DNA from 2 places in the Vibrio apostichopi genome. Region 1 is predicted to be linked to the other one. Evidence: riboswitches for the same ligand, from Rfam matches in the RefSeq annotation. Region 1 holds a riboswitch; the other holds the start of a gene.
The links. Region 1 has a riboswitch for lysine ahead of lysC (lysine-sensitive aspartokinase 3). Riboswitches for the same ligand answer to the same signal wherever they lie in the genome.
Positions count from the first base shown of each region.

Region 1 (7,935 bases):
CTTAGAGCATTTCGACAAAGTGATCGATATTGACCAAAGCCCTATCGGTCGCACACCAAGATCAAACCCTGCAACCTACACTGGTATTTTCACGCCAATTCGAGAGTTATTTGCAGGTACACAAGAATCACGTTCTCGTGGCTACAAGCCAGGTCGATTCAGTTTTAACGTTCGGGGCGGTCGCTGTGAAGCGTGTCAGGGGGACGGTGTAATCAAGGTGGAGATGCACTTCTTGCCAGATGTGTATGTCCCGTGTGATGTGTGTAAAGGTAAGCGTTATAACCGTGAAACTCTAGAGGTTCGCTACAAGGGTAAAACCATTGACGAAGTTCTAGAGATGACCGTGGAAGATGCTCGTGAATACTTCAACCCAGTGCCTGTTATTGCTCGTAAGCTGCAAACCCTAATGGACGTTGGCCTTTCTTACATTCGCCTCGGGCAAGCGGCAACGACATTGTCTGGCGGTGAAGCACAACGTGTTAAGTTAGCAAGAGAGTTATCTAAACGAGACACGGGGAAAACCTTATACATTCTCGATGAGCCAACAACAGGCCTACACTTCCACGATATCCAGCAACTGTTAACGGTACTGCATAGATTACGTGATCACGGTAATACGGTTGTCGTGATTGAGCATAACCTAGACGTCGTCAAAACCGCGGACTGGATCCTAGATCTTGGCCCTGAAGGTGGTCAAGGAGGCGGTGAAATTGTTGCAGAAGGTACACCTGAAGATGTGGCTTTAGTCGAAGGTTCGCACACTGCTCGCTTCCTTAAGCCTATGTTAAATTTGAAGTAGGTGTAAAATAGCTCCCTGCGAGCAGACAGAAAAATGTTAAAGTAACAGAGCTTGTTTCAGAAGGAACAAGCTCTGTTTTTATAAGGTTAGGGATTTATGGCAACAATACATACTAGCGGTACCCAGCTAGAAAATCAGAGAACTCAGCTTCCGCTTAACAAGGCATTTCTTGCCTCTTTAGCTGTTGTGTTCTTATTGGCCATGCATTTTTTCATGCCTAACCCTGGAGGCTCTGGCCTCGCTTTATCCTTTAATCCAACCACTTGGTTAGCTCTTAGCTTTACGTTAGCGATTGGCTTCTACCAGCTTGCCACTAACCGAGTACTCAAGTATTCCAAGTTAACCGTTGGCTTGTTAATAAGCTGCGTGATACTGACGCTGCCCATTCTTTACAGCAACGCCTCTCCTCAAGCCGCATCAGGCCGACTACTAGGATTGTGGGCGGGCTTCGCTTTATTCGTGGTGCTTCAGCAATTTAAATTCAGTAACAAACACAAACAACGCATGTTGTGGTTCATTGTTCTTGCTGTCGTTCTACAAGCACTCTTTGGTTATGTGCAATATTTCTTACTGGAACCTGGCAACCTATTTGGCTACAACACTGCGGCCAATCGACCTTATGGGATATTCCAACAACCGAATGTTATGGCCAGCTTTCTTGCTACCGGTTTTGTGCTTTCAGCTTATCTTTTAGCAAGACAGCCCGCTAAATATAATCACAAAATTAGCGAGTCGTTCTTACTATACCTAACACCAACCTTAACCGTACCTTTGCTTATCATCATCGCATCACGTACCGGATGGTTGGCTGCCGTAATCGGGTTTGTCTGCATTCTACCTTACCTATACAAGTTCTCGACTAAGAAACGCTTCTACGGATGGTGCGCATCAGTGCTAGTCGGTATCGTCGTCGCTTTTTCGGTGATCAGCCTTAATGCAACCGATAGTTTTGCCAGTAAAAAAGCAAACTTAGAAAGTCCACGCGCTTATACCTTTCCACAAGCGCTCGATATGATGATCGAAAAACCATTTACCGGTTATGGCTACGGAAAGTTCGAATCTGAATACACGCTATACACGGCTCGCCAGCATCAACTTAACTCAAATTATCATCCCGGCCTTCCTTCAATGGATCACCCGCACAATGAGTTCCTGTTTTGGGGAGTAGAAGGTGGAATTGTACCAATTATCGGTATCTTGATTGCTGCGGTGTTGGTGATGTCACGCATAGCTAACTCAGCGAAAGGAACACGTCTAGCACTGCTTGCGCTGTTCATACCTATACTCTTACACTCTCAGCTTGAGTATCCTTTTTACCACTCGGCGATTCACTGGATAACCTTTATCATTTTGATTTACTGGGTCGACCAACGGACTTCTCGCCACTATCAGCAGCCATTTAGTATCGTCAGTAAAACCCTATTCAGAGTGTCGAGCTTAGTCGTTCCTATCTTGGTGAGTTTTTACATGCTGAGTGCCTTACACACCAATTATGTACTCACTAAATTTGAGCTGTCCAAGCCGAAAAACCCGGACATTCTTAAGCAGGTAACGAACCCCGTAGTATGGAAAGATCGCTATGATTGGGACGTGTACAGTACCTATCTAAATATCGGCCTCTACAAAGCTGATCCTAGCCTAATCCAACCTTATATAGATTGGTCGTTAGAGATCATAAAGAGTAAGCCAAGGCCTGCTTTCTACAGCAACCTGATTCTCGCGTATCAAGGATTAGGCGATCACAGCAAGGCAGAACAAATTCGTAGTGAAGCGAGCTTCTTGTTCCCAAATAGAGACTTTTCCAAGGTTCAATATAAGAAAATATCGGAAGCTGAAAACAATATCTCTGCTGCTAAATGACGCCAAGGAAACTAGTGTTCATTCACTATATTGGCATAACCTAGACACAAAAAAGCGCACGTTCTCTCGTGCGCTTTTCTTTTAAACTTGAGTTTATTACCGTTATTTTAAAACGTCTTGTAACGCTTTTAAGCACAAAGCGACATTCTCTTTTCGAGCGCCATAACCCATTAAACCAATACGCCAAGCCTTGCCGGCTAAAGAGCCAAGGCCTGCACCGATTTCAAGATTATACTCTTCTAACAGCTGCGTTCTTATTTTGGCTTCATCAATCCCTTCAGGGAAATAAAGCGCATTCAATTGAGGTAAGCGACTCTCTTCATCAACCACAAATTTTAATCCCAAAGCTTCTACGCCAGCTTTCAGTTCTTGGTGCATCGCATAGTGACGTGACCAAGCATTATCTAGGCCTTCATTTTTCAATAGAACCAACGACTCATGCAGAGCATACAGGCTATTCACGGGTGCCGTATGGTGGTAGCTACGCTTGCCTTCTCCACTCCAGTAACCCAGTACTAAGCTTTGATCTAGGAACCAGCTTTGTACCGGAGTTTGACGCGCCTTCATCTTCTCAACCGCACGTTGAGAGAAAGTCACTGGAGACAGTCCAGGAACGCAAGATAAACACTTTTGACTGCCAGAATAAACCGCATCAAGCTGCCATTCATCGACCAAGAGTGGTACACCACCTAATGATGTCACCGCATCAACAATCGACAATGCATCAAACTGACGAGCTACTGCGGAAATAGCTTTAGCATCCGATAAGGCTCCCGTCGACGTTTCTGCATGCACAAATGCGACAGCAACAGCATCAGGGTTTTCTGCCAATGCCTTTTCTACCTTTTCAACGGATACGGGTTTACCCCACTCATCGTCAACAAGGATCGCTTCACCACCACAACGCACAACATTCTCTCGCATACGTTCACCGAAAACACCGTTGCGACAAACAATCACCTTCTCGCCAGGCTCAATCAAGTTAACAAAACACGTTTCCATCCCCGCACTGCCTGGAGCAGAAACGGCAATCGTAAACTCATTCTCCGTTTGGAATGCATATTTAAGAAGTTGTTTCAGTTCATCCATCATCGCGATAAATAACGGGTCGAGGTGACCAATAGTTGGACGGCTCAAGGCCTGTAGAACTTGAGGCGAAATGTCTGAAGGCCCCGGTCCCATTAACGTTCGGTGCGGCGGATAAAAGCTATCGATAGCAGTAGTGAGTGTTAAATTAGACATGTACATCCCTTACGTTAATGTTGTGAACAATCCACCCTAAAGCAAATTGATTACCTCAGCAATTAGCCATAAGTATTGAGGTCACACCAGTGTCACATAATTGTTAAAATTATTTTTTAAATATATCCAGTTACGGATTGACATTGTTACCGCAAACACGTTCAATGAAATGGCTATCTAGCAGAAGAGGAGCACTGCCCAGGCAGATGTTTTGTGGAACCGCATTTCCAATACAAAACATTAAGGGGGAGCAGTGCCGAGATAATAAAAGGATGCAGGACCTTTATTATCGGTTGAGCGGGCTGAATCCCGGCAACTGTCGCCATTTCTATATGGTGAGGAGCTTCTGAGGTTACTATTCTAATAATTCCTCTCTTTTTGCTCTAAATACTCTCTTCGAAAAACATCGGACGTTGGATTACCCAACCGTAATTTTATTTTAGGAAGTCGTGGGAGATATATCGTGAGTGCATCTAATGTAGCTGGTTCTTTTAATGTCGCTAAGTTTGGCGGAACAAGTGTTGCCAACTTTGAAGCAATGAGCCGTTGTGCTGCCATTATTGAAAATAACTCGAATACTAAACTGGTCGTGAGCAGCGCGTGCTCAGGCGTTACTAACCTGCTTGTTGAACTCGCGAATGGTGTTCAAGATAAAACTCGTCGCCAAGAACTAGTGACGCAGTTAACCGACATTCATAATACGATTCTTGCTCAGTTAGCCGATCCAAGCAGCATCGAGAAAGAGGTTCATAGCATTCTCGATAATATTGAGAGTGCAGCCGAAGCAGCATCTTTCCAAGTAAGCACAAAGCTGACTGACCACCTTGTCGCATGCGGCGAACTGATGTCGACGCATATCCTCGCTCAAATCATTCGCGAGCGTGGCACACCAGCGGTCCGTTTTGATATCAGAGAAGTGATGCGCACCAATGGTGACTTCGGCAAAGCAGAACCACAGTTAAAAGATATTGCAGCCTTAGCACAACAGAAATTGATTCCACTATGCCAACAGCAAGTTGTCGTTACCCAAGGCTTTATCGGCGCCGATAGCGAAGGTAACACCACAACGTTAGGTCGTGGTGGTAGTGATTACTCAGCGGCACTGATTGCAGAATCTGTACAAGCGATTGGTTTAGAAATCTGGACTGATGTTCCGGGCATCTATACCACGGATCCACGTATCGCATCGAAAGCATCTCCTATCCCAGAGATCAGCTTCAGCGAAGCATCGGAAATGGCAAACTTTGGCGCGAAGATCTTACACCCATCGACTCTAGTCCCGGCACTACGCCATCAAATTCCGGTATTTGTCGGCTCATCAAAAGCACCAGAGCTCGGTGGCACATGGATTCGTCAACAAGTTGAAAGCTCCCCTCTGTTCAGAGCGCTTGCCCTACGCTGCAATCAAACCATGGTTACGCTACGCAGCGCTAACATGTTCCATGCTTATGGCTTCCTCGCAAAAGTGTTCGAGATCCTCGCTAAGCATAAGATCTCTGTCGATCTTATCACTACCTCAGAGATCAGTGTCTCACTCACTCTCGATCAAACAGATACATCGGGTGGTGCTCCTCAGTTACCAGAAGCCGCTCGAATTGAGCTTGAGGAGCTGTGTTCTGTGGATATTGAACACGACCTATGTCTTGTTGCTCTTATTGGTAACAACATGAGTGAAAGCAAAGGCTATGCAAAACAGGTCTTCGGCACTCTAGAAGATTTCAACCTACGTATGATTTGTTACGGAGCAAGCCCACACAACCTATGCTTCTTACTAGATGAATCTGTGTCTAAGTTAGCGATTCAAAAACTTCACCAAGAGTTGTTTGAGTAGAAAGCTCGTTTATCATCGACAGATAAATAACTAAATTACAGATACAAAAAGGGTTGCTATTAAGCAACCCTTTCTCTTTTTTACTTTACGAATCAAAGCTCGTCATAGATTCAAACTAGTTAATGTTTGGACCTAACCACTTCTCAGCTTCCAACATATCCCAACCTTTACGATCAGCATAGCTATCCACTTGATCCTGTTGTATCTGTGCAATAGCAAAGTATCGGGCATCAGGATGTGAGAAGTACATACCAGACACTGAGGCACCTGGCCACATTGCGTAACTCGTGGTTAGCGACATATCGATTGCTTTTTCAACGTCCATCAACTCCCACAACGTGCCTTTCTCTGTATGCTCTGGGCAAGCAGGGTAACCCGGGGCTGGACGAATACCTTGGTACTTCTCTCGAATCAAATCGTCGTTAGACAAATTCTCATCAGGTGAGTAGCCCCAAATGTCCTTTCTCACTTCTTTATGCAAGTATTCAGCGAACGCTTCAGCCAATCGGTCTGCAACCGCCTGAATCATGATCGCGTTATAGTCGTCGCCTTTCGCTTTGTAATCATCAGCTAGCTCTCGCTCACCAATACCACCCGTTACTGCAAAACCACCAATCCAATCCGCTTTACCGCTGTCTTTTGGCGCAATGTAATCTGACAAACAGTAGTTAAATCCTTTTGGCTTTTCGGTTTGCTGACGAAGGTTGTGCAGAACCTTTAGTACCTCGGTACGAGATTCATCGGTATACACTTCAATATCATCACCAACACTGTTCGCTGGGAACATAGCGCACATACCACGAGCTTCAAGCAATTTCTCTTTCTGTACTCGATCTAATAAATCATTGGCGTCTTTAAATAAGCGCTTCGCCTCTTCGCCTACTTCTTCATGATCAAAAATTGCCGGGTACTTACCAACCAAAGACCACGTCATAAAGAACGGAGTCCAGTCGATGTACTGACGTAAAGTAGCCACATCAAAGTCCTTGAAGATGTGTACTCCCGGTTTAGCGGGTGCAGGGGGAGTATACGCATTCCAATCGATAGCAACTTTATTGGCACGCGCTCTCTCTAGCGAGACTGGCTTAGTGCGCGGCTTTTTGCGGTTGTGTTGATCGCGAACGCGATCGTAATCAATATCCAACTTCTCAACAAATGCAGGCTTCAGTTCGTTAGAGAGTAGAGAAGTACACACACCAACAGCACGTGAGGCATTGTTTACGTAGACCACAGGTTCAGAGTAGTTCTGTTCAATCTTAACGGCTGTATGCGCTTTAGATGTGGTTGCCCCACCAATCAGAAGAGGCAGTTTAAAGCCTTGTCTCTCCATCTCTTTAGCCACATGAACCATCTCATCCAATGAAGGAGTGATCAAACCCGAAAGACCAATGATATCGACGTTCTCTTCTTTAGCGACCTTAAGGATTTTTTCACATGAAACCATCACGCCTAAATCGATAATTTCGTAGTTATTACACTGCAAGACAACGCCCACAATGTTTTTACCAATATCATGAACATCGCCTTTTACGGTCGCAAGTAAGATTTTTCCGTTAGTCGCACCAACGTCTTTGGTTGCATTAATAAATGGTTCTAGATGGGCTACCGCTTGCTTCATAACACGTGCAGATTTAACTACTTGAGGAAGGAACATCTTACCTTCACCAAAGAGGTCACCAACCACGTTCATGCCATCCATTAATGGGCCTTCAATCACCTCAATAGGGCGAGAAGCATTAACACGAGCTTCTTCTGTATCTTCAACAATAAAGTCGGTAATACCTTTCACTAAAGAGTGTTCTAAGCGCTTTTCTACTGGCCAAGTACGCCACTCTAAAGCAGATTTATCTTCAACTTTCCCCACTGCACGCTCTAGATACTCAGTCGCAATATCTAGCAAGCGCTCAGTAGAATCATCTCGACGGTTTAGAACCACATCTTCAACGGCTTCACGCAAATCCTCAGGCACATTATCGTAAATCTCTAATTGCCCAGCATTTACGATACCCATATCCATCCCGTTTTTAAAACAGTGATATAGGAATACTGCGTGGATAGCCTCACGAACGTAGTTATTACCTCGGAATGAGAATGAAACATTCGATACACCACCAGAGATCATTGCATGAGGTAAGTCTCGTTTGATGTCCCCTACCGCTTCAATGAAATCGACCGCATAGTTGTTATGCTCATCAATACCCGT
Region 1 is NZ_AP028067.1:337,937-345,871, reverse strand. It holds gene uvrA (excinuclease ABC subunit UvrA) at 1-799, shown strand, start outside; gene QUF19_RS01650 (PglL family O-oligosaccharyltransferase) at 896-2,659, shown strand; gene QUF19_RS01645 (pyridoxal-phosphate-dependent aminotransferase family protein) at 2,762-3,901, opposite strand; lysine riboswitch at 4,078-4,255, shown strand; gene lysC (lysine-sensitive aspartokinase 3) at 4,365-5,732, shown strand; gene metH (methionine synthase) at 5,848-7,935, opposite strand, start outside.

Region 2 (7,935 bases), 930 kb from region 1:
ACTTTGGTGGATATTGAAGCGAAAGTGAGTTCTGAGCTAATCGAAAAATACGGCCTAAGTAAGGGACACTCACTGGTTATCGGTGATGAAGCTGCAGAATCCTTATATCAAGAATTAAAAGAACAGTGCCTGATCACCAATGAATACGCTGGTGGTACGATCGGTAACACATTACACAATTACTCAGTATTGGCGGATGACCGTTCAACACTGTTAGGTGTAATGAGCCAAGATATTAAAATTGGTAGCTACGGTTACCGCTATTTATGTAATACATCAAGCAGAATGGATCTGAACCATTTACAAGGGGTAGATGGCGCAATCGGTCGCTGCTTTGCATTAATTACAGAAGATGGTGAACGTACTTTCGCAATTAGCGAAGGACAAATGAACCAATTAAAACCAGAAAGCATCCCTGAGAAAATTTTCAAAAGTGCTTCTGCTTTAGTATTAACGGCGTATTTAGTTCGTTGTAAACCAGGTGACCCTATGCCTGAAGCAACAATGAAAGCGATCGAATACGCGAAGAAATACGATGTGCCTGTTGTTTTAACACTTGGGACTAAATTCGTTATTCAAGATGATCCAGAGTTTTGGAAAGATTTCCTTGAACAGCACGTAACCGTTGTTGCAATGAATGAAGACGAAGCAGAAGCCTTAACCGGTGAAAGCGATCCTCTTGCTGCTTCAGACAAAGCATTAGAGTGGGTAGACTTGGTTCTATGTACAGCAGGCCCTGTTGGCTTGTTTATGGCGGGTTACACTGAAGACGCTGTGAAGCGTGAAACGTCATTGCCGTTGTTACCAGGTTCGATTGCTGAATTTAACCGTTATGAATTTAGCCGTCCTGCACATAAAGAGTTATGTGACAACCCAACGAAAATCTATTCGCATATCGCACCTTACATGGGCGGTCCAGAAAAGATCAAAAATACCAATGGTGCAGGGGATGCGGCGTTGTCGGCTTTATTACATGATATGGCAGCAAATAAATATCATAAAGAAAATGTGCCGAACTCTAGCAAGCATCAACATGCATTCTTAACGTATTCATCTTTCTCTCAAGTTTGTAAATACTCAAACCGTGCAAGTTATGAAGTGTTGGTTCAGCACTCTCCACGTTTGTCTCGCGGCCTTCCTGAAAGAGAAGACAGCCTAGAAGAAGCATACTGGGAAAGATAAGATATTTTTATCGTTTTCATTTATATTTCTAATAGCGAAATATAAAAAAGGCTCCGAAAGGAGCCTTTTTTGTTTCTGAACATATTGAAGCCGTAAATAATACTTTAGTCGACTTTAATATTAATTCTATTGCTTAGCGTGTAATTGATTACTCACTAAGTAAACTAAATGTTTAGATAGCAAACTCTTCTAGAGATTTACCAGCATCTAGTTGTTCTTGGATAGCTGAAGGCGTACGACCTTGACCTGTCCAAGTTTTCTCATCGCCATTGCCATCTACATATTTGTATTTAGCTGGACGAGGAGCACGTTTAGCTTTTGCTGTTTTTGTTTTTGCTTCACCAGAAAGCGCAGCAATAAGATCAGCAACATCGATGCCGTCTTTTGCAATTTGTTCAGCAATAGCAGAAAGCTTAGCTTCTTGCTCAGCTTTAGCAGCTTGTTCTTCAGCTTCAGACTCTTGACGCTCTTGTACAACAATAGTTAGCTTGTCTAGCGCTTCTTCAAGTTGTTCAAGAGTTAATTCACGTGAGAATGCGCGAAGGCTACGGATATTCAATAAAGTTTTTGTTAATTCAGACATGATATTTTCCATCAAGGTAAACTAAATAATCTTCCTAATAATAAACAGAGCCTAGGAATAAAACAAATAGTATTTCTCGTATTGGTTATTTAAATATAAAAGTGAGATGAATAGTTGAAAAAGAAACGGCTCACTTTTGATGAATTTATAATAATTATTAAGAATCTCTTAAAAATCGATATGTGACTGGTGGAGTAATTGCTTTCTGTAGACTATTTTTGTATTGATTAGTTCATTAACAAAAAGCTATTTTTCTCGGAATGATATGTTGCATTGTTGCTCTTGATGAGTACAATTGCGGCTACCTGATGCGATGCTTTGGTTAATTTGTTGTTAAACTCTGGTTTGCACGGTTAATAATGTTATCGCACGTAGAGGTGCAATTATAAAAAGTAGTTTTCGTTGGGGTGATGCCAATGAACGGGAATGAAAGGTCTAATTGCCGAAGTAAATTGTATATCTAAGCAATTTGCTGGGGTTGTGCTCAATAGGTACAACACTGCCATAGTCTTAATTTTAAACTATGGAGCGCTACTGTAGGGTTGGGTGAAGTGTTCACTTCCCTTTCGCTTAGTTCAACATGAGCTTGATAAGTCGTATCAAGTTTGTCTGCAGTAGATCTCTAGCCAAATAAAAAACTGGTTTTTGAAGATCATGAATTTAATAGATTTTGCAACATCGCCTTTATCGCTGCTTCCTCCTTTGGTTGCATTGACTCTTGCTATTGTTACCCGCCGTGTATTGGTTTCTTTGGGTGTCGGTATCGTCATGGGTGCGATTCTACTTGCTGATTATTCAGTAGGTAACGCAGCTAGCTACGTGTTTACTAAAGCATCTGGTGTTTTCATCGAAGATGGTGGTATCAACACTTGGAACATGAGCATTATCGCATTCCTACTTATCCTTGGAATGATGACAGCTCTATTAACACTTTCTGGCGGTACTCGCGCATTCGCTGAATGGGCACAGTCTCGTGTGAAGAGCAAACGTGGTTCAAAACTACTTGCTGCCTTCTTAGGCGTATTCATCTTTGTTGATGATTACTTCAACAGCTTAGCGGTAGGTGCTATCTCTCGCCCTGTAACAGACCGCTTCTATGTATCTCGCGCTAAGCTAGCTTATATCCTAGATTCTACTGCTGCTCCTATGTGTGTGATCATGCCAGCTTCTAGCTGGGGTGCTTACATCATTACTATTATTGGTGGCATCTTAGTAACACACGGTGTGACAGAGTATTCTGCACTGGGTGCTTACGTTCGTCTTATCCCAATGAACTTTTACGCTGTATTCGCACTACTTATGGTATTTGCGGTAGCGTGGTTTGGTCTAGACGTTGGTAAAATGCGTGAGCATGAGATTGAAGCATCACAAGGCCGTGGCTTTGATGGTGACAACGATCAAAAGCAAGCTCATGACCTGAACGAAGAGCTAGACATTGAAGAGAGCGAAAACGGTTCTGTCTCTGATCTTGTTATGCCAATCGTATCGCTAATCGTAGCAACAGTTGCTGCCATGCTTTACACGGGTGGCCAAGCGCTGGCTGCTGACGGTCAAGCATTCAACCTGCTTGGTGCGTTCGAAAATACAGATGTAGGCAAGTCTCTTGTTTACGGTGGCGTTCTAGGTCTGCTTGTTGCGCTAGCGACAGTATTCAAGCAAAAGCTACCAATGTCTGATATCGCAAGAACAATGTGGATCGGTGCAAGCTCAATGTTTGGCGCTATCCTTATCCTTGTGTTTGCATGGACTATCGGTTCTGTTATCGGTGACATGAAGACAGGTTCGTACCTATCATCTCTAGCGACTGGCAATATTGATTACCACTGGCTACCGGTTATCTTGTTCCTTCTTGCTGGCCTAATGGCATTCTCGACAGGTACATCTTGGGGTACGTTCGGTATCATGCTTCCTATCGCGGGTGACATGGCTGCAGCTTCTGACATCGCGCTGATTCTACCTATGCTAAGTGCGGTTCTGGCTGGTTCAGTATTTGGTGACCACTGTTCTCCAATCTCTGACACAACGATTCTGTCTTCTACTGGTGCTCGTTGTAACCACATTGACCACGTATCGACTCAGCTTCCGTACGCGTTGTCTGTAGCGTTCGTATCGTGCATTGGTTTCATCACGCTAGGTATGACGTCTTCTATTGGCATCGCATTTGGTGCGGCGTCTCTAACGTTTGTTGCAGTATGTTTTGCATTGGCTTACTTCTCTCGTTGCAAAATGGCAACGTGCAAAAGCTAAAAGTGAAAGCTAATCAGTAAAGTATCAGGGAGGCATTAGCCTCCCTTTTTTGTGCCTGTTAATTTAATTTTAAATTTCGTGAAAAAAGTTCGAATAAATGGTTGAAAAAGGATGTGACCTTAGTTAGTGTGGAGACAAGACAGCAAACAACCTAAGAGCTGATAAGTATGCGTAAACTAGTAATGAACATTCATCACCATCATCACCCTATCTAGTCTTTCGGGGAGATTTACGTATACCCGGGAGCAAGAATTCTCCCGGAGGTTAAGTCAAAGAATTTAGATTTAAACCCTCGGGACGACAAAGTCTTCCGGGGGTTTTTTAGTTTTAACGCTTTTAAATAATCAATAAATTCAAATATTTGCACAGGGATACAGCAATGCAGACACAACGCCTAAGAATCGCAATTCAAAAGAAAGGTCGCTTAAGTAAAGAGTGCCAAGATCTACTTAAAAAATGTGGTGTTAAATTTAACATCATGGGTGAGCGCCTAGTCGTTCATTCACTAAATATGCCAATCGACTTGTTACTAGTTCGTGACGATGACATCCCAGGTCTCATCATGGATGGTGTCGTTGACCTTGGTTTCATCGGTGAAAATGAACTGGAAGAAGTTCGCTTAGACCGTGTTGCTCTTAAAGAGCCTTCAGAGTTCCGCACACTACGTCGCTTAGACTTCGGTGGCTGCCGCCTTTCTATCGCTATCAACAAAGACGAAGAATACAACGGCCCACAAGATTTAGCGGGCAAACGTATTGCGACCACTTACCCACAACTACTAAAAGCCTACATGGACGAGCAGGGTGTTGAATTCAGCACTTGTATGCTAACAGGCTCGGTTGAAGTGGCTCCTCGCGCAGGCCTAGCAGACGCTATCGCCGATTTAGTTTCTACAGGTGCGACGCTAGAAGCGAACGGCCTAAAAGAAGCAGAAGCTATCTTCCAATCTAAAGCAACACTGATTCAACGTGTTGGTGAGTTCGACGCTGACAAAACAGCATTGATTGAGAAACTACTGACTCGTATGCAGGGTGTTCAACAAGCGAAAGAGTCGAAGTACATCATGCTTCACGCTCCAACTTCTCAGCTAGAGCAAATCAAAGCACTATTGCCAGGTGCTGAAGATCCAACGGTTCTTCCTCTATCAACAGACAAAGACAAAGTTGCCGTTCACCTAGTAAGTACAGAGAACTTGTTCTGGGAAACCATGGAACAATTGAAAGAGTTGGGTGCAAGCTCAATCCTAGTACTACCAATCGAAAAAATGATGGGGTAACTGCTATGAGAACCGTTGTTTGGCAATCATTAAGTGAATCACAGCAAGACTCAGTATTAGAGCGCCCAGCGATTGCTGAAGGTGCGAATATCACAGCGACTGTGTCTGGTGTAATTGCAAAAGTAAGAAATGAAGGCGATGCAGCGCTCAAAGAACTGACCGAAAAGTTTGATGGTGTGACACCGGAATCGATTCGAGTACGTTCTGAAGAGATCGAAGAAGCCTGCGCGCGTTTAACACCAGAGATGAAGCAAGCGCTTGAGCAAGCTTATCGTAATATCGCTAAGTTCCACGAAGCTCAAAAACCTCAATCAATTAAGGTTGAAACTCAACCCGGTGTGGTTTGTGAGCAAGTGACTCGCGCCATTAATACGGTGGGTTTGTACATCCCTGGCGGCAGTGCTCCACTTCCATCAACGGTTCTTATGTTGGGTGTTCCTGCTCAGATTGCTGGTTGTCGTAAGGTTGTGCTTTGTTCGCCTCCGCCAATTGCCGATGAAATCTTGTATGTCGCTAAGCTTTGTAAAATAGATGAGGTTTACAATGTAGGCGGTGGTCAAGCGGTTGCAGCAATGGCTTACGGTACAGAGAGTGTTGCGAAGGTCGATAAAATCTTTGGCCCAGGTAACGCTTACGTGACCGAAGCTAAACGCCAAGTGAGTAACGACTTCCGCGGCGCAGCGATTGATATGCCTGCTGGCCCGTCTGAAGTGTTGGTGATTGCTGATGAAACCGCAGACGCGGATTTCATTGCGGCAGACCTACTAAGCCAAGCCGAGCACGGTCCTGATTCACAAGTGGTATTGGTAACACCATCTCCAATTGTGGCAGACCAAGTAACCGAAGCCGTGCAAAAGCAGTTGAAAGAGTTGTCTCGCGCTACGATTGCTCAGCAAGCATTAGCATCAAGCCTAATTATCATTGCAGAATCGATCACTCAAGCAATTGCAATTTCGAATTTCTACGGTCCTGAACACTTGATTGTTCAAACCAAGAACCCACGCGAACTGCTGCCATTGCTAGATAATGCGGGTTCAATCTTCCTTGGTGATTGGTCTCCTGAGTCTGCGGGTGATTACGCTTCCGGTACAAACCACGTATTACCGACTTACGGCTATACCAAAACCTATTCAAGCCTAGGTTTGGCTGATTTCTCGAAGCGTATGACAGTACAAGAGTTAACAGCTGATGGCTTAAAAGGCCTAGCGCCAACAGTAGTAACAATGGCGGAAGCCGAAGGTTTGGACGCGCACAAACGTGCGGTGACCATCCGAATTGAAAAGTTAAATAAAGCGAAATAAGGGCAGGGCATGGAAAAGTTAGCAAGAAAACAAGTTCAGGCTCTGACACCTTACTTGTCCGCAAGACGCATCGGTGGCAGCGGAGATGTATGGTTGAACGCCAACGAATCTCCGTTTGACAACGAGTACACTTTAAATCTGACTCGACTTAATCGTTACAGCGAATGTCAGCCGAAAGAACTGATCGATGCTTACGCTCAATATGCGGGTGTTGAACCAGAGCAAACGTTGACCACTCGTGGTGCTGACGAAGGTATCGAACTTTTGATTCGCGCGTTCTGTGAGCCAAATGAAGATGCGATTCTTTACTGCCCACCGACCTACGGTATGTACGCTATCAGTGCAGAGACTATCGGTGTTGAGCGTAAGGTTGTGCCTTTGACGTCTGAATGGCAACTGGATCTTCCTGCGATTGAAGCTCAACTCGATAACGTAAAAGTTGTCTTTGTTTGTAGCCCCAATAACCCAACAGGCAACCTAGTTAACCGTAAAGACATCGTTAAACTGCTTGAGATGACTCAAGACAAAGCCATTGTTGTGATGGACGAAGCGTATATCGACTTCTGCCCTGAAGCTTCAACGGTTGATTTACTTGCTCAGTATCCGAATCTAGCGATTCTTCGAACTCTATCGAAAGCATTTGCATTGGCGGGTTTACGTTGCGGATTTACTCTCGCAAACCAAGAACTGATTGATGTACTGTTGAAAGTGATAGCACCTTATCCAGTACCAGTTCCTGTTGCTGACATTGCTGTTCAAGCGCTGTCAGAACACGGGTTAGCAAGAGCGAAATTTCAGGTTCTTGATTTGAGTGCCAACCGAGCTTATTTACAAGCGGGCCTAATGGGCATGCCTCAAATTACGGTCTTCGATGGTTGGGGTAATTACCTTCTGGTTAAATTCCCGAACGGTGATGATTTATTTAAAGCGGCATGGGACAGTGGCATTATTTTACGTAATTCGCCAATTGAAGACTGTGTTCGCATTAGTATTGGTAACCGCGAAGAGTGCGAAAAGACACTTGGATTCATTCGTAACTTTTATCAGTAACGAACGGCTTATCAGTAATAACATTTGTCAGTCTTAAGTTGATTAATAAGCGGCTGACAAATGAAACCATTATTTGGGTTAGCGTTTGATTTTAGCTAGGCCACCAGATTTAAAATTAAAAGGAAGTTCAAGTGAGTAAACAACAGAAAATACTTTTTATAGACCGTGATGGCACCTTAATTGTTGAGCCGCCAGTCGACTTTCAAGTAGACCGTTTAGACAAACTAAAATTCGAACCGTTAGTGATTCCTAGCCTGCTTGCACTGCAAGATGCTGGTTACCGCTTGGTGATGGTA
Region 2 is NZ_AP028067.1:1,270,727-1,278,661, forward strand. It holds gene QUF19_RS05810 (inosine/guanosine kinase) at 1-1,182, shown strand, start outside; gene QUF19_RS05815 (H-NS family histone-like protein) at 1,355-1,765, opposite strand; lysine riboswitch at 2,130-2,307, shown strand; gene QUF19_RS05820 (Na+/H+ antiporter NhaC family protein) at 2,420-4,012, shown strand; His leader region at 4,203-4,338, shown strand; gene hisG (ATP phosphoribosyltransferase) at 4,392-5,288, shown strand; gene hisD (histidinol dehydrogenase) at 5,294-6,589, shown strand; gene hisC (histidinol-phosphate transaminase) at 6,599-7,639, shown strand; gene hisB (bifunctional histidinol-phosphatase/imidazoleglycerol-phosphate dehydratase HisB) at 7,771-7,935, shown strand, end outside.
Region 2: another riboswitch for lysine. It lies ahead of QUF19_RS05820 (Na+/H+ antiporter NhaC family protein); the one in region 1 lies ahead of lysC (lysine-sensitive aspartokinase 3).